2 regions of the Modestobacter sp. SSW1-42 genome follow, and region 1 is predicted to be linked to the other one. Evidence: predicted binding sites of a transcription regulator. Region 1 holds the regulator's gene; the other holds the start of a gene.
The links. The regulator LexA, encoded in region 1, represses DNA repair genes until DNA is damaged. The targets are predictions, from matches to a motif close to TCGAACANNTGTTCGA.
Positions count from the first base shown of each region.

Region 1 (8,402 bases):
GGATGTCCGGGTCGTCGGTCATGCCGGCCGGCTCGAAGCGCATGTTCGTGAACTTCTGGATGTAGGTCTCCAGCGGCACCCCGTGCTGCAGGGCCAGGGAGATCCCGATCGAGAAGGCGTCCATCACGCCGGCCAGGGTCGAGCCCTGCTTGCCCAGCTTGAGGAAGACCTCACCGAGGCTGCCGTCCTCGTACATGCCCGCGGTCATGTAGCCCTCGGCGCCGGCGACGCTGAAGGACGTGGTGACGCTGGTGCGCTTCTTGGGCAGGCGCTTGCGCACCGGGTGGGCCAGGGCGGTGGCCGCCGGGGCGGTCTCGGCGACGGCGACCTCGTCCTTGGTGCCGTCGTTCTTGCCCTTGCCGCCGGACAGCGGCTGGCCGACCTTGCAGTTGTCGCGGTAGATGGCCAGCGCCTTGATGCCCATCTTCCAGCCCTGGAAGTAGATGTCGGCGACCTCTTCGACCGTGGCCGACTCGGGCATGTTGACCGTCTTGCTGATCGCGCCGGAGATGAACGGCTGCACTGCGGCCATCATGCGGACGTGGCCCATCGGGGAGATGGACCGCTCGCCCATCGCGCAGTCGAAGACCTCGTAGTGCTCCGGGCGCAGGCTCGGGGCGTCGACGACGTGGCCGTGCTCGGCGATGTACTCGACGATCGCCTCGACCTGCTCGTCCTGGTAGCCCAGGCTCTTCAGCGCCCGCGGCACCGTCTGGTTGACGATCTGCATCGAGCCGCCGCCGACCAGCTTCTTGAACTTGACCAGCGAGAAGTCCGGCTCGATGCCGGTCGTGTCGCAGTCCATCATGAAGCCGATGGTGCCGGTGGGGGCCAGCACGGAGGCCTGCGCGTTGCGCCAGCCGTTCTCCGCGCCGATGGCCAGACCCTCCTGCCACTGGGCGGTGGCGACCTTCAGCACGTCGGCGTCGTCGGCACCGACCGGGCGGATCGCGTCGTTGGCCGCGGCGTGCTTGCGCATGACCCGGGCGTGGGCCTCGGCGTTGCGGGCGTAGCCGTCGTAGGCACCGACGACGCCGGCCAGCTCGGCCGAGCGGCGGTAGGCGGTGCCGGTCATCAGCGAGGTGATCGCCGCGGCCAGCGACTGGCCACCACGGGAGTCGTAGGCGTGGCCGGTGGCCATCAGCATCGCGCCGAGGTTGGCGTAGCCGATGCCCAGCTGGCGGTAGGCGCGGGTGGTCTCACCGATCGGGTCGGTCGGGAAGTCGGCGAAGCAGATCGAGATGTCCATCGCGGTGATGATCAGCTCGACGGCCTTCACGAAGTTCTTCGAGTCGAAGGTGCCGTCGTCCTTGAGGAACTTCATGAGGTTCAGCGACGCCAGGTTGCACGAGCTGTTGTCCAGGCTCATGTACTCCGAGCACGGGTTCGAGGCGTTGATCCGCCCCGTCTCGGGGTTGGTGTGCCAGTCGTTGATCGTGTCGTCGTACTGGATGCCCGGGTCGGCGCACTCCCAGGCGGCCTTGGTGACCTTGCCGAACAGCTCGCGGGCGTCGACGGTCTCGATGACCGAGCCGTCGGAGCGGGCCCGCAGGCCGAACTCGGTGCCGTTCTCGACCGCGCGCATGAACTCGTCGTTGACGCGGACGGAGTTGTTGGCGTTCTGGTACTGGACGCTGGTGATGTCCTTGCCGCCGAGGTCCATGTCGTACCCGGCGTCCCGCAGCGCGCGGATCTTGTCCTCCTCGCGCGCCTTGGTCTCGATGAACTCCTCGATGTCCGGGTGGTCGATGTCCAGCACGACCATCTTCGCCGCGCGGCGGGTGGCGCCACCGGACTTGATGGTGCCGGCGGAGGCGTCGGCGCCGCGCATGAAGGAGACGGGGCCGGAGGCCGTGCCCCCGGAGGACAGCAGCTCCTTGGAGGAGCGGATGCGGGAGAGGTTCAGGCCGGCACCGGAGCCGCCCTTGAAGATCAGGCCCTCCTCGCGGTACCAGTTCAGGATCGAGTCCATCGTGTCGTCGACGGCCAGGATGAAGCAGGCGCTGACCTGCTGCGGCGAGGCGGTGCCGACGTTGAACCACACGGGGCTGTTGAAGCTGAACACCTGGTGCAGCAGCATCCAGGTCAGCTCGTGCTCGAAGACCTCGGCGTCGGCCTCGGACGCGAAGTAGTCGTGCTCGCGACCGGCGGCGCCGTAGGTCAGCACGACGCGGTCGATGAGCTGGCGCAGGCTGGTCTCGCGCTGCGGGCTGCCCACGGCACCACGGAAGTACTTCGTGGTGACGATGTTGGTGGCGTTGATGCTCCACTCGGAGGGGAACTCGACCCCGCGCTGCTCGAAGTTGATCGAGCCGTCCCGCCAGTTGGTCATGACGACGTCGCGGCGCTCCCACACGACCTCGTCGTAGGGGTGCACCCCAGCGGTGGTGAAGACCCGCTTGACCTTCAGGCCCTTGCCCCGGACGGGGGCCTTGCCTGCGGTGCGGCGGTTCCGGCTGGGAGAGAGGCGGTCGGCTGTCTCGGTCAAAGCGTGCTCCCCTGGTGAGGCGTGCTGAACTGGATGGCTGCTGAGTCGGCGGTTGCCGGGAGCCGGTGGTGGAGGTGCCCGGCGGTGCGGGCGGGCCCGGGTGGGCGGGCGGTGAGCTGCGGAGCGGGCAGGCGGTGCGCGGCAGGCGGGCGGGGCGTCAGCCGGCCGGCGACCCGGCGTCGTCGCCGGGTGGACCGTTGTCGGCGACCTCGGGCCGGAGCCGCTTGAGCTCGGCGATCTCCTTCTCGAAGTCGGCCGCGGAGGAGAAGGAGCGGTAGACGCTGGCGAAGCGGAGGTAGGCGACCTCGTCGAGGTAGCGCAGTGGCCCGAGGATGGCCAGGCCGACCTCGTTGCTGGGGACCTCGGCGGCACCGGTGGCCCGTACGGCGTCCTCGACCTTGGCGGCGAGGACGGCGAGCTGCCCCTCGTCGACCGGGCGCCCCTGGCACGCCCGGCGCACGCCGGCGATGACCTTGTTGCGGTCGAAGGGCTCGCTGACGCCGCTGCGCTTGACGACGGCGAGCACCGGCTCCTCCACGGTGGTGAACCGGCGGCCGCAGACCGGGCACGACCGACGGCGGCGTGTGGTGGCGCCCTCGTCGGTCTCCCGCGAGTCGACGACCCGGCTGTCAGGGCTGTGGCAGAACGGACAGCGCACCGGGCACCTCCTCGATCGGCGGGCCGCCGGGGCGACCGTGGTGACGTCTCCTGTGGACCGCCCGGGGGACATCCGGTGGATGTCCTGGGGCTGACCTGGGGAAGCGCCTGTGGAGAAGAACTACACCTCTGTCACACAAGATGTTGGGGTGAGGTTAGCCCCGCACCACTACAGGTGCAACCCCTGGGGTCCGGCGCGTCGCCCCTCGTCGCAGCAGCACCGCCCGCACCAGGCACTTCGCCACGCCACGCCGGGAGACGGTGTGACCCAGGGTCGCCGGAGCGCGGCTCAGGGCAGTTGGAGCTCCGCGCCGGGCATCAGGTCGACGCTGTACAGACCGTTCAGCTCGACGATGGCGTCGACCACGGCGCGGGGGTCCTCGTCGGGGGCGACGTCGCGCGCGATGGACCACAGCGTGTCGCCGTACCGCACCACGACGGTGCTCGAGCCGGCCAGCTGCAGTCCGGTCTCGCGCCCGAGCTCGACGGTGACGACGGTGGCCGCGGCGACCGACAGCCCGATCGCCATCGACAGCCCGGCGACGACCCGCCGGCCACGGGCGGTGAGCCGCAGCGGCGCCGGCGGCGGCCGGTCGACACCCCGGCGGCGCACCCGCACGACGGGGCGCGCCTCGACCGCGCAGCCACCCCGGACGGGACGGCCGGCGGCGAGGCCGTCGAGCCGGGCCGGCCGGGCGCCGGGGCGCACCGGGTCGCGGCGCCCGGTGACCGGGGCGACCGGCTGCGGCCCCCGGCCGGCGAGCGGCTCGGAGCACGACGGCGCCACCCGGGCGACGGGCCTGGCCGGCCGTCGCACGGGCGCGGCGGGGACCGGGGGGACGGGCACCACGGAGAGGACGGGGGTGTCGAGCTGTGGGCTGACCATCGGGGGCACTCCTGGAGGTCTGGCGGTGGGACGTCGTCGGACGCCCGGTGCGCCCAGGCGGTCCCCCCGAGGCAGCGGCCGCCTCGAACGCCTGTTCGATTCGAACGTCTGTGCGATGTCTACCGCATCCCTCCGACAAGTCCACCCCTGGACGCGCGACTCCTTCGAACAGGTGTTTGAACTACACCGGTGTGACCCGCTACCGTGCACCCGAGATCGCTGACCGGACTGCTCCCGGCCCTCCGGTGCCGGGCAGCGACCGGGAACTGCTGCCCCGGCAGCCGGACGAGGAGGACACATGGCGGCCGACGGCCCCACGGCAGGAGGCACGAGGTCCTCGCGGCGCAGCCGCACGACGACCGACGCCCCTGGCACCGACGCCACCACCGCGGGGAGCGGAGCGGTCGCCGCCGTCCGCGAGTTCCCCGAGCGCGGGGAGGCCGGCGACGGCCTGACCCAGCGCCAGCGCCGCGTGCTGGAGGTCATCCGCGACTCCATCGACCGCCGCGGCTACCCGCCCTCCGTGCGCGAGATCGGCGAGGCCGTGGGCCTGTCGTCGGCGTCCTCGGTGGCCCACCAGCTCTCGGTGCTGCAGCGCAAGGGCTGGCTGCGGCGTGACCCGAACCGGCCCCGCGCCCTCGACGTCCGCATGCCGGGCGAGACCAGCGTGATGACCGAGTCCCCGGCCGAGACGCCGACCGCCGCGACCGGCACCGACGAGACCACCCCCACCCCCACGTACGTGCCGCTGGTCGGCCGGATCGCCGCCGGTGGCCCGGTGCTGGCCGAGCAGGCCGTGGAGGACGTGTTCCCGCTGCCCCGCGAGCTGGTCGGCGACGGCACGCTCTTCATGCTCAAGGTCGCCGGTGACTCCATGGTCGAGGCCGCCATCTGCGACGGCGACTGGGTCGTCGTCCGGCAGCAGCCGACCGCGGAGAACGGCGAGATCGTCGCCGCGATGATCGACGGCGAGGCCACCGTCAAGACCTACAAGCGCCGCGACGGGCACGTCTGGCTGATACCGCACAACCCGGCCTACGAGCCGATCCCGGGCGACGACGCCACCGTCCTCGGCCGCGTCGTCACCGTCCTGCGCCGGGTCTGAGCGAGGACGCCCTCTCCCCCACTCCTCGCAGGCTCGAAGCGGCCCCTGAGAGGAGGCGGGGGGGGGCGAGGAGGTCCTCGCTCAGCCCTGCCGACGGCGGAGCCGGCCGCCGATCCAGACCAGCAGCGTGGCCACGGCGGCCGCGATCAGCCCCGCGGTGACCGGGCTGACGCCGCCCCCCAGGTCCAGCGGTGCGGCAGCGGCGTCGTCCGGAGCGGCGTCCGTGGCCGGGGCGGGGGCCGCGGCGGCGGCCACCGGCACCAGCGTGACGACGGCCGGCAGGTCCTCGCTGGTCACCAGCAGGTCGCGGTCGTTGCCGGCGAAGGCGATCGCCTCGCCCTGCGGGGAGTCCGGCAGCGCCACCCGCACCGGCGGCCCGCTCAGCGCCCCCGCGACGTCGGAGTCGGCCAGCGGCCACACGTAGGCGTCGGTGTAGGTGCGCAACGCGATGCGCTGCCCGTCGGCGGAGACCGCGCCGCCGGTGACCAGCAGCTGTCCGGCGCGCCCGACCGGTCCCCCGGGCGTGCCGGTGAGCGTGAAGCCCATCCCGAGCACGCGGGTCATCGGCAGCGTCACCCCGTCGGCCAGCGGCTCGGCCGGCCGGTAGACCGAGCTGGCGCCGAGCACCTCCTTGGTCACCAGGTACGGCGTCCCGTCCGGGGCCAGCAGCAGCGCCTCGGCGTCGTGGGGGCCGTCGGGGTAGGTGAGCCGGGTGAGCGTGCTGCTGCCGTCGGGACGCAGGCCGATCAGCGCGACCGTCTCCCGCTGCTGGTCGTTGTCGCCGATGTCGGCCAGCCACACGGTGCCGTCGGCGCCGAGCGCCAGGTCCTCGGGGTCGTAGGGGTCGACCGCGGCGGTGCGCACCTCGCCGACCGCGCAGGCGCCGTCGAGCACGTAGACCTCGGCCTGGTCACCGCCGTCGTTCATCGCGAGCATCGCGTTCCCGACCCCGACCAGCCCGGAGATCTCCGGCAGCCGCTCGTCGGTGATCTCGCACCGGGTCGTGGGCGCGCCGTAGGTGTCGTCGGCGGCGGCGGGGGTCGCCGGCAGCAGCACGGCCAGGGCGCCCAGGGGTGCGCTCAGCGCCGCCCCGGCCACCCGGGTCCGGCGGCGGGCGCGGTCAACCCTGCTGTCGGCCCGCTCTGGCACGGGCCCAGCGTGACACCGGCAGCGCGTCGATCGCATGAACCACGCCCAAGAGCAGCACGCCGACGGCCAGCCCGGCCACCACGTCGGTGACCCAGTGGAAGTTCAGCGCGACCATCGTGACGCCGGTGACGAACGGCCCGACGACGGCGAGCAGCCAGCAGGCCCGTTGCACCCAAGGCGGCAGCCCGAACTCCACGGCCTGCCAGCGGGCCACCCCCCACATCAGGGCCGCGTTGGCCACGTGACCGGACGGGTAGCTGCCGCCGCCCCGGTGGAAGAACGAGCCGGGGTACTCGGGGGCGGTCCGCCCGGTGCCCCACTTGAACGCGTAGACGACGGCGGTGAGCAGCACCAGCGCCACGACGATGCGCAGCGCGGGGACGTAGGTGCGCCGGCGGACCGCGGTCCAGGCGACGAGGGCGGCCAGCAGGACCAGCACCGTGCCGCGCCCCCCGGCCTGGGTGAACACCCAGACCGGCCAGTAGGCGGCGGAGTCGCGCAGGTCCCAGCGGTCGACGACGGTGGACACCCGCAGGTCCAGCGCCTCCAGGACGCCCCCGGCGAGCAGGTCGACGGTGACCGCCACCAGGACGACGGCGGCGGCGCCGAGCAGCCACCACGGCGGCCGGCCGGTGCCGGTGACCGGCGCGGCGGCGTCCCCGGGCCGGGTCAGCGGTCGCGACGCTCCGCTCCTGGCCACCGCGTCACCGTACCGGCCCCGACGGCCGGCCCCGGAGACGCGACAGGGCCGTGCCGCAGTGCGGCACGGCCCTGTCGTCCCGCTGCCGGGGCGGGCAGCAGGGTCCTCGCTCAGGCCTCGAGGGCCGGCGCGGGGTACTGCTCCAGCAGGGCGGCCAGGCCGGCGTCGACCTGGGCCACCAGCCGGGTGCCCTCGGCCTCGTGGACCTCCTCGAGCACCTCACCGTCGCGGTGCACCCGGGCGACCAGGTCGCCCCGGTCGTAGGGCACCAGCACCTCGACGTGGACCGCGGGGTGCGGCAGCCGCGCGGCGATGATGTCGCGCAGCGCCTCGATGCCCTCGCCGGTGCAGGCCGAGACCCACACCGCGCCGGGCAGCGCCTGACGGAGCAGGAGCACGTCCTCCTCGCTCATCGCGTCGACCTTGTTGACCACGATCAGCTCGGGGACCGAGGACGCGTCGATGTCGTTGAGCACGACGTGAACGGCGTTGATCTGGCCCAGCGGGTCGGGGTCGGACCCGTCGACGATGTGCAGCAGCAGGTCGCTGGCCGCCACCTCCTCCAGCGTCGACCGGAACGCGTCGACGAGCTGGTGCGGCAGGTGCCGGACGAAGCCGACCGTGTCGGTGAGCGTGTACTCCCGGCCGTCGGGGGTCTCCGCCCGCCGGACCGTGGGGTCCAGGGTGGCGAACAGCGCGTCCTGCACGAGCACACCGGCGTCGGTGAGCTGGTTGAGCAGGCTGGACTTGCCGGCGTTGGTGTAGCCGGCGATCGCCACGCTCGGCGTCGCGTTGCGGTCGCGGGAGTTGCGCTGCGTGGTGCGGGCGGTCGCCATGCCGGCGATCTCCTTGCGCAGCTTGCTGACCCGCGACCGGATGCGCCGCCGGTCGGTCTCGATCTTCGTCTCACCGGGGCCACGGGTGCCGATGCCGCCACCGCCGGCGACACGACCACCGGCCTGGCGGCTCAGCGACTCACCCCACCCGCGCAGGCGCGGGAGCATGTACTGCATCTGGGCGAGCTCGACCTGGGCCTTGCCCTCCCGGCTGGTCGCGTGCTGGGCGAAGATGTCGAGGATCAGGGCCGTGCGGTCGACGACCTTGACCTTGAGCACCTTCTCCAGCTGGTTGAGCTGGCCGGGGGTCAGCTCACCGTCGCAGATCACGGTGTCGGCGCCGGTCGCGGCGACGATGTCGCGGATCTCGTTGGCCTTGCCCGAGCCGACGTAGGTGGCCGCGTCGGGCTTGTCGCGGCGCTGCACGAGCGCCTCGAGGACCTCCGAGCCCGCGGTCTCGGCCAGGGCGGCGAGCTCGGCCAGCGAGCGCTGGGCGTCGACCGCCGTCCCCTCGGTCCAGACGCCGACCAGCACGACGCGCTCCAGGCGCAGCTGCCGGTACTCGACCTCGGTGACGTCGG
Region 1 covers NZ_JBISCA010000005.1:375,528-383,929, forward strand. The annotation lists gene ACGBYP_RS18980 (vitamin B12-dependent ribonucleotide reductase) at 1-2,488, opposite strand, end outside; gene nrdR (transcriptional regulator NrdR) at 2,646-3,146, opposite strand; gene ACGBYP_RS18990 (LysM peptidoglycan-binding domain-containing protein) at 3,435-4,031, opposite strand; gene lexA (transcriptional repressor LexA) at 4,330-5,136, shown strand; gene ACGBYP_RS19000 (hypothetical protein) at 5,218-6,285, opposite strand; gene ACGBYP_RS19005 (phosphatase PAP2 family protein) at 6,257-6,985, opposite strand; gene hflX (GTPase HflX) at 7,096-8,402, opposite strand, start outside.

Region 2 (8,402 bases), 160 kb from region 1:
CCTCCGGCCCGGTCGTGTAGCTCAGCGACCCGCCGTGCCGGCGCTCCACGATCCGCCGGGCGTTCTCCAGGCCCAGGCCGCTGCCGCTCCCGGCGGACTTGGTGGTGACGAAGGCGTCGAACAGACGGGTGCGCACCTCCTCGGGAACGCCCGGCCCGTCGTCGGCGATCTCGACGAACACCGCGTCGGCGTCGGCCCGGGTGCGCAGGGTGAGCACGCCCCGGGCGACGCCGTCGCGGGTCATGGCGTCGGCGGCGTTGTCGATGAGGTTGGTCCAGACCTGGTTGAGCTCGGCGGGGTAGCCGGGCACCGCGGGCAGGGCGGCGGTGTACTCGCGCTGCACGCGGATGCCGGTGAGCTTGCGGGCCAGCATGACCAGCGTGCTCTCCAGCCCGGGCTTGACGTCGAGGTCCTGGTGCTGGGCCTGGTCCAGGTGCGAGTACTGCTTCACCGCGCCGACCAGCGAGGAGATGCGGGTGGCCGCCTCCTCGATCTCGCTCATCAGCGTCTCGGTCTCCAACGTGTACCGCAGCCAGCCGAACGCCGCGGACCACTCCAGCCCCGAGTCGACCTGCTCGACGACGTCGTCCACCCAGTGCGCGTCCATGCCGGCGGCGGCGAACACCGGCGCCAGGTCGTAGGCCTGGGCCTCCTCGACGCCGACCTCGACCAGCCGCTCGGCGATCGCGTCCTCGAGGTCGCTCTCCTGCAGGGCGGTGAGGTCGGGACGCGGCTTGAGCGCGCGCTCGACCGCGGCGTCCTGGGCGCGCACCAGCCGGGACACCAGCTCCGGCGACAGCCCGCTGTCGGCCAGCAGCGCGAGCTTGTGCCGCATGGCGCTGGTGCGCCCGCGCAGCTGCTCGGTGGCCCGCACCGCCGCGGCCGCGGGGTTGTTCAGCTCGTGCGCCAGGTTCGCCGACAGGTGCCCGAGCTGCACCAGGTGCTCCCGCTGGCGCAGCGCCGACTCGGTGGCCCGCACGCCCTCGTAGAGGCCGTCGAGCAGGTGCACCGCCATCGGACACTGCTCGCGCACGAGCGTGGTGAAGTCGTCGGCGGCCAGCCGCAGGAACCGGCTGGGCCGGGTGGTGCGCATCGTCGTCGGGTAGGCCTCCGGGGCGCCGGTGGCGTAGGCCCGGGTCGCCCCGGAGTAGGCCCCGCGGTGGGTCGTGTCGTTGATGACGACGTCCTCGCCGTCGGCGTGCTTGGTGAGCAGCAGCCCGCCCTCGAGCAGGACGTACAGCGACTCGGCCGGTTGACCCTCGGAGAAGACGACGACGTCGGCGTCGAACACCCGGATGTCGGCGCGGGCGGCGGTCCAGGCCAGCTCCGCCTCGCCCAGGGTCTCGAAGAGGAAGAGCGTGCGCAGCTCGGCGGTGCTGATCTGCGGGCTGGTCGCGGTCATCCGATGGCCTCCAGGTAGCGGTGCACGAGCGTGACGGCCATGGCGCCCTCGCCGACGGCGGAGGCGACCCGCTTCACCGACTCGGCGCGGACGTCGCCGGCGACGAAGACCCCGGGGACCGAGCACTCCAGGTGGTACGGCGCGCGCGACAGCGGCCAGCCCCGCGGCGGGCGGCCCTCGGCGTCCAGCAGCGAGGGGCCGGTGCGCAGGAAGCCGCGCTCGTCGCGGGCGAAGTCGTCGCCGAGCCAGGACGTCGGCGGCTGCGCGCCGATGAAGACGAACAGCCGGGACGCCGGCACGGTCGTGGTGTGCCCGTTCGCGGAGTTGGCCAGCACCAGCTGCTCGACGTGGTCGGTGCCCTCCACGGCGACCACCTGCGTGCAGGTGAGCACCTCGATCGCCGAGTTGGCCAGGATCCGGGCGACCAGGTACTCGGACATGCTGGCCCGGATGTCGGTGCCGCGGCACAGCAGCACGACCCGGCTGGCGAACTTGGCGAAGTGCAGCGCCGCCTGCCCGGCCGAGTTGGCCGCGCCGACGACGTAGACCTCCTCGCCCTGGCAGTCGGCGGCCTCGTGCGCGGCGGCGCCGTAGTAGACGCCGCGGCCGGCGAAGTCCTCCGCGCCGCGGGCCGGCAGCCGGGTCCAGGAGACCCCGGTGGCCAGGACGACGGCGTGCGCGGTGACCTGGCTGCCGTCGGCGAAGCTCAGCGCCCGGCCGTCGCCGTTGGGCGTGATCGCGGTGACCTCGCTGGCGGTGAGCACCTCGACGCCGAAGCGGACCGCCTGGTCGCGGGCCCGCTGGGCGAGCTCGGCGCCGGAGACGCCCTGGGGGAAGCCGAGGTAGTTCTCGATCCGGCTGGACTGCCCGGCCTGCCCGCCGGTGGCGGTGCGCTCGACCAGCAGCGTGCGCAGCCCCTCGCTGGCGGCGTACACCGCCGAGCCGAGCCCGGCGGGGCCGGCGCCGACCACGACGACGTCGTAGAACGGGCTGCCGGCGGTGGTGGCCAGCCCGCAGCGGGTGGCCACCTCGCGCAGCGACGGGCGGCTGAGCACGGTGCCGTCGGGCAGGACCGTGGCCGGCAGCGCGGCGTCGTCCTCCAGCCCGGCGGCGGTGCGGATGGCGGCGGCGTCCTCGCCCTGCAGGTGCCGGTAGGGCACCTGGTTGCGGGCCAGGAACTCCTTGAGCTCCTGGGTCTCCGGCGACCACTGGTGGCCGAGCAGCGTGAGGCCCTCGAACGGCGCGGGGGTGGCGCGCGACCACTGCTCCAGCAGCTCGTCGAGGACCGGGTAGAGCTGCTCCTCCGGCGGGTCCCAGGGCTTGAGCAGGTAGTGGTCGAGGTCGACGTCGTTGATCGCCCTGATCGCGGCGTCGGTGTCGGCGTACGCGGTGAGCAGCACCCGCTTCGCGCCGGGCACCAGGTCCATGGCCTGCTCGAGGAACTCGACGCCGGTCATGCCGGGCATCCGGTGGTCGGCCAGCAGCAGCGCGGTGAGCTCACCGCGGGCGGTGAGCTCGCGCAGCGCGGCCAGGGCGTCGGCGCCGCTCTCGGCGCGCACCACGCGGTAGCGGTCGCCGTAGTGGCGGCGCAGGTCGCGGGCGACGGCGCGGCTGACCGTGCGGTCGTCGTCGACGGTGAGCAGGACGGGGCGAGCGGGCACGGCACCTCCGGTCTGGGGCCGCCGGGGCGGGCGCCCGGTGGGGCCGCTCCCGGTGGCACCTCCATCCAACCCCTTCGCACCCGCCACCGGAAGCCGCGCGGGCTCCGCTCGCCGCGACCGGTCGCAGGCGGCAGGGTGGAGGCGTCCCGCCCCGCGACCCGAGGAGACCCGATGACCGCGCCGACCGAGCAGCTGGACCGGTGGCGACGAGGGGAGGAGCACCTCGGGACGGCGCTGGGGCGGCTCACCGACGAGGAGTTCGACGGTCCGTCGCTGCTGCCCGGGTGGACCCGCGCGCAGGTGCTGGCCCACGTGGCGCACGGCGCGGACGCGCTGGCCGCCCACCTGACCGAGGCCCGCACCGGCGTCGCCCAGCAGGTGGCCGACGACCTCGCCGGCCTGCCGCCGGCGGAGCTGCGTGCCGCGGTGCTGGCCGCGACCCAGCGGCTGGCCGAGACGGTGCGTGCGGTGCCGGACGACGTGTGGAGCGCGCAGGTGCGCACCGGCGAGGGACACGTCGTCCCCGCCGCCGACCTGCCCTGGCTGCGGGCCCGCGAGGTGTGGGTGCACGCGATCGACCTCGACGCCGGGATCGGGTTCGCCGACGTCCCCGACGACGTGCTGGCCGCGGTGGTCGACGACGTGTTCCGCCAGTGGGACGCCCGCGACACCGTCCCCGACGTGGCGCTGTTCGCCGGCGACCGCGAGTGGGGGACCGGCGCGCTGGCCGTGGCCGGCACCCTGCCGGCGGTCACCGCCTGGATCACCGGCCGCAGCGACGGCGCCGGGCTGCAGGCCGACGGCCCGCTGCCCACCCTGGCGCCCTGGCTGTGAGGTGGGTCAGGCGGGCGTGACGGTGCGGGGCATCGCCAGCGCGGCGAGCAGCCCCAGGCCGAGCACGCCCGCGCTGACGGCGAAGGCCACCTGGAAGGAATAGGTGTCGGTGAGCCAGCCGGCGGCCAGCGGGCCGGCCACGGCGCCCAGGTCGGCCACCATCTGGAAGACAGCCACCGCCTTGCCGCCCTTGGCCGGGCTCACGTCGCCGACGATCGCGGCGGGCACGCTGGCCAGGAACGAGGCGCCCAGCCCGAAGGTGGCCATCGCCAGCAGGAAGACGCCCGTGGCCGGCGGCAGCACCAGGACGGCGATCGACGTGGTCGCGAGCCCGGTGCCCACCAGCAGCGAGGGCCGGCGTCCCCAGGTGTCCGACAGCCGCCCGGCGCGCAGCAGCCCGAGGGCCTGGGCCACCGACCCGGCGAGCAGGCCTGCGCCGGCCCAGGCGACGGTCTTGCCCAGCTCCTCGGTCACGTAGAGCGGCACCAGGGAGTTGCGCACCCCGAACAGCACCCACCCGACGCCGAGGTTGGCCACGAGCGCGGCCAGGTAGGCCCGCGAGCGCAGCGCCGCGCGCAGCCCACCGCCGTCCGTGCCGGGTGGGGGCACCGCGGCGGTGGAGGGCTCGCCGCCCCCGCCCTGGTCGACGGCGGGCGTGACCGGCGGGTCGGCCGGCGGCAGCGCCGCCGGGCGCAGCAGCACCAGCGCGACGCTGCCGGCGACGAGCAGGAACGCGGCGTAGACGAAGAACGGCACCCGGGGGGAGATCTCGGCGAGGAAGCCGCCGGCGGCCGGGCCGGCGATGCCGCCGAGGATGAAGCCGCCCTGGTACGTGGCCGCGGCCCGGCCGCGGGAGGCCGCCGGTGAGGTGCGCAGCAGCAGCGACAGCGCGGCCACGGTGAACATCGCGCTGCCGATGCCGCCGGCCGCCCGCAGCGCGACGAACAGCGGGAAGTTGCCGGCCAGCCCCGCCAGCCCGCTGGTCACCGCGACGATCCCGAGCCCGGCGGCGAGCACCACCCGCTCACCGACCCGCTCGACCAGCGCCCCGCCGCCGAACGCCGAGACGAACCGGAAGAAGGCGAACGCGCTGATCGCGAAGCCGACGGCCGTCGTCCCGACGCCGTAGTCGCGGACGAAGAGCGGGATGGCCGGGGCCACGACACCGAAGCCGAGCGCGACGACGAAGGCCACGATCGCCAGGACGCCGACCTCGCGGGGGAGCGGGTCGGCCTTGCTGTTGCGTCGGGCCACGGGGGTCGATGGTTGCACGGCCCCCCGAAGGGTCAGGGGTGCAGGACCAGCCGGCCGGTCACCTCGCCGGCTCGAAGACGGTCGAGCGCATCGTTGACCTGGGACAACGGCATCGTCGCCGCGACCGGCGGGCTCAGCTGGCCGGTGGCGGCCAGCGAGACGGCGGTCTCCAGCTCGGCCAGGGTGTTGCCGACGCTGGCGATCACGCGCTGCTCGGCGACCACCATCCCCAGCGGGCTGACGGTGAGGGGGTCGGCGCTGTAGCCCACGAGCACGAGCCGCCCGCGCCGCCCGAGCACGCTCGTGGCCAGCTCCAGGGTCGCCGTCACCCCGGCCAGCTCGACCACGACGTCCGCGCCCTGCCCGCCCGAGAGCCGGGCCACCGCGTCAGCGGTCTCGCCGGGGGTGACCGCGGCGGTGGCGCCGGAGCGCAGCGCGGCCTCGCGGCGGGCGGCGTCGCGGCTGACCGCTATCACGGTCGCCCCGCGCCGGCGTGCGTCCTGGACGACGGCCAACCCGACGCCGCCGCTGCCCAGCACCACGACCACCTCACCCGGTTCGACCGCAGCCTCGGTGAGCGCGTGCACCGCCGTCGTCCCCGCGCAGCACAGCGGTGCCGCGGCGTCGAAGGACACCGCATCGGGCAGCCGGACCAGGCAGTGCGCCGGGACGACGAGCTGCTCGGCGAACGCGCCGTCGGCGGCGAAGGCCAGGACGCCGCGCGGGGCCAGGCACAGGTTCTGCCGGCCGCGCAGGCACCAGCGGCAGCGGCCGCAGAACAGGTAGTAGTACACGGCCACCCGGTCGCCGGGCGCCCAGCCGGTGACGTCGGCGCCGACCGCGTCGACCACGCCGGCGGCCTCGTGGCCCAGCGTCATCGGCGTCCGGGACGGGGCGTACAGCCCGTCGGTGAAGTGCAGCTCGGTGCCGCAGACGCCGGCGGCGTGCACCCGCACGCGCACCTCGTCCGGGCCGGGGTCGGGCACCGGGACGTCGTCCAGGGCGAGTGGCTGGTGGGCTCCGTGAAAGCGCGCCGCGAGCATCGGGCAGCTCCCTCCGCCGGCATGAACCGGATCAGGTGTGGACGGTCGGCGGGGGACGTCCGCCATCTCAGCCCGCGCCCGGGCTCCCGTGTGCACGGGCGAACCTACCGGGGCTGCTCCAGGGGGTCGACGCGGCGGAGGAAGCCGCGCACCGAGAGGTGGTCGGAGAGCTGGTCGCGGTGCTGGGCGCAGGCGGCCCAGACCTTCTCCCGGTCGGGGGTGTGCAGCTTCGGGTTGTTCCAGATCAGCCGGAAGGCCGCCGGCTCGCGGCAGCCCTTCGCCGAGCAGATCACCGGGTCGGTCGTCACCGGGCGAGTCTGCCGCGCGGTCTGGGACGTCGTACGGCCGGTCGCCGATCGGGTTGACCTGTTGCGCGTCAAGAGGTCTGGCACATCTGTGGATGAGCATGTGACCTGCGGTTTCGCGTTGCTCTGGTCGGTCGTCATGGATAGGATTCGTACACCTGTTCGAACGGCTGAGGGGGTGTCGTGAGCGAGTTGCAGTCGGCTCTCGACGCCCTGGCGACGGATGAGCTGCACGTCTTGTCGGATGGTCAGGTGCTGGACCGGGTGGCCCTGCTGGTGCAGGTGGTGAACCGGGCCAGCGCCGAGCTCACGCGCACGGTGCGGCACGGAGAGGCGACACAGGCCGCGGAGCACGACGGCATCAGGACGATGCGGTCGTGGCTGGTCGGGCGCGCTCGGCTCGCACCAGCGGAGGCGTCGCGGATCGTGCGGTCGGGACGGGTGCTGGAGCACTTCCCGGTGCTGGCGAACGGGTTCGCCGAGGGTGCCGTGAGCGCGGGGCAGGTGGACGTGGTGGCCCACGCGGTCGGCGCGACGGAACGGGCCCGAGCCGAGGAGCAGGGCATCGACCTGGCGCCGTTCGACGAGGCATGGACGACCGTGGCAGCCGAGGCGCCGCATCAGACGCTGGTCGTCGCGGTGCGGGCCTTCGAGGCCGCACTCGATCCCGACGGCGCCGAACCGGACCCGACCGAGGGGCGGCGGTTGTCGATCGCGAAGCACGCTGATGGCAGCGTCACGGGTCGGTTCGACCTGGATGCGGTGGGTGGGGAGAAGGTGCAGGCTGCCCTCGAGTCGATCGTGCAGGCCGACCGCCCGAAGGGCGACACCCGCACCCGGAGCCAGCAGAATGCCGATGCCCTCGTGCAGCTGGCCGACAACCAGCTCGCCGGCGGGAGCCTGCCGGTGCTGCGGACGGTCAAGCCGCACGTCGTGATCACCGTCGACCTGGAGGACCTCGTCGACCCGTCCACCGGCCCGGACGCCGCTCGGACCGGGTTCGGCGCGACGCTGTCGGCGGCGCGGGCCCGCTGGGTGGCGTGTGACGCGACGGTCACCCGGATCGTGCTGGGGCCCGACGGGTTGCCGTTGGACGTGGGTCGCACCCACCGGGTGGTGCCGTCGCACCTGCGCCGGGCGGTGGAGAACCGGGACGGGCACTGCGTGTTCGCCGGGTGCGGGGCGCCGACGCACTGGTGCGACGTCCACCACCTCGTCGAGTGGATCAACGGCGGCGAGACGTCGTTGGATAACTCCGCGCTGCTCTGCGAGCGGCACCACACCAAGGTCCACCACGGGTTCCGGGTCGAGCGCGACGACGGCGCGCCGCCGGGGCACCGCTGGCGCACCTGGAGACCCGACGGCACCGAGATCCTGATCGGCTCCCTCCTGACCTGAACGGCTCGCCGCCTCGTTGGTGCGGCCGGGCGGCCGGGGGAGAGGCGTCCGCCTGGGTCAGAGGGAGCCGGTGATCAGCAGCTGCTCGAGGAGGTCGGGAGCCGAGACGAGCACCCAGCCGGCGGCTGCCGCCGGCACCGTCCAGAGGGCGACCTCGGCGAGCTGCCGCGGCGAGCGGACGGCGACCGCCAGCACCGCGACGGCGGCCAGCACGGCGAAGCCGACCACCACGACGGCGTCCGCCGGGTAGTTCGAGCTGCGGCGGTAGGCGTCGGCGAGCAGCAGTCCCAGCGCCGCGGCGGTCGAGGCGGCGCCGGCGTGCCCTGGGCGGCCGATCCGGCGGAACGCCCAGCCGAGCAGCGAGCCGGCGACCACCGACAGCACCAGCCACTGGACGAGCTCGCCGAGGTCCACCGCGTACGGCTGCCCGGGGTACTCGATCCCGTACATGACGTCCTTGCCGACGTAGAACGCCACGACTGCGGTTGCCAGCGCCAGCACCGAC
Region 2 covers NZ_JBISCA010000005.1:212,317-220,718, reverse strand. The annotation lists gene ACGBYP_RS18370 (sensor histidine kinase) at 1-1,402, opposite strand, end outside; gene ACGBYP_RS18365 (FAD-dependent oxidoreductase) at 1,399-3,063, opposite strand; gene ACGBYP_RS18360 (maleylpyruvate isomerase family mycothiol-dependent enzyme) at 3,235-3,897, shown strand; gene ACGBYP_RS18355 (MFS transporter) at 3,904-5,151, opposite strand; gene ACGBYP_RS18350 (alcohol dehydrogenase catalytic domain-containing protein) at 5,184-6,194, opposite strand; TPP riboswitch at 6,185-6,294, opposite strand; gene ACGBYP_RS18345 (hypothetical protein) at 6,299-6,502, opposite strand; gene ACGBYP_RS18340 (DUF222 domain-containing protein) at 6,683-7,897, shown strand; gene ACGBYP_RS18335 (DUF6518 family protein) at 7,955-8,402, opposite strand, start outside.
Region 2: a site for LexA is predicted at 6,650-6,665, ahead of ACGBYP_RS18340 (DUF222 domain-containing protein). Genes of this name have one in related genera too.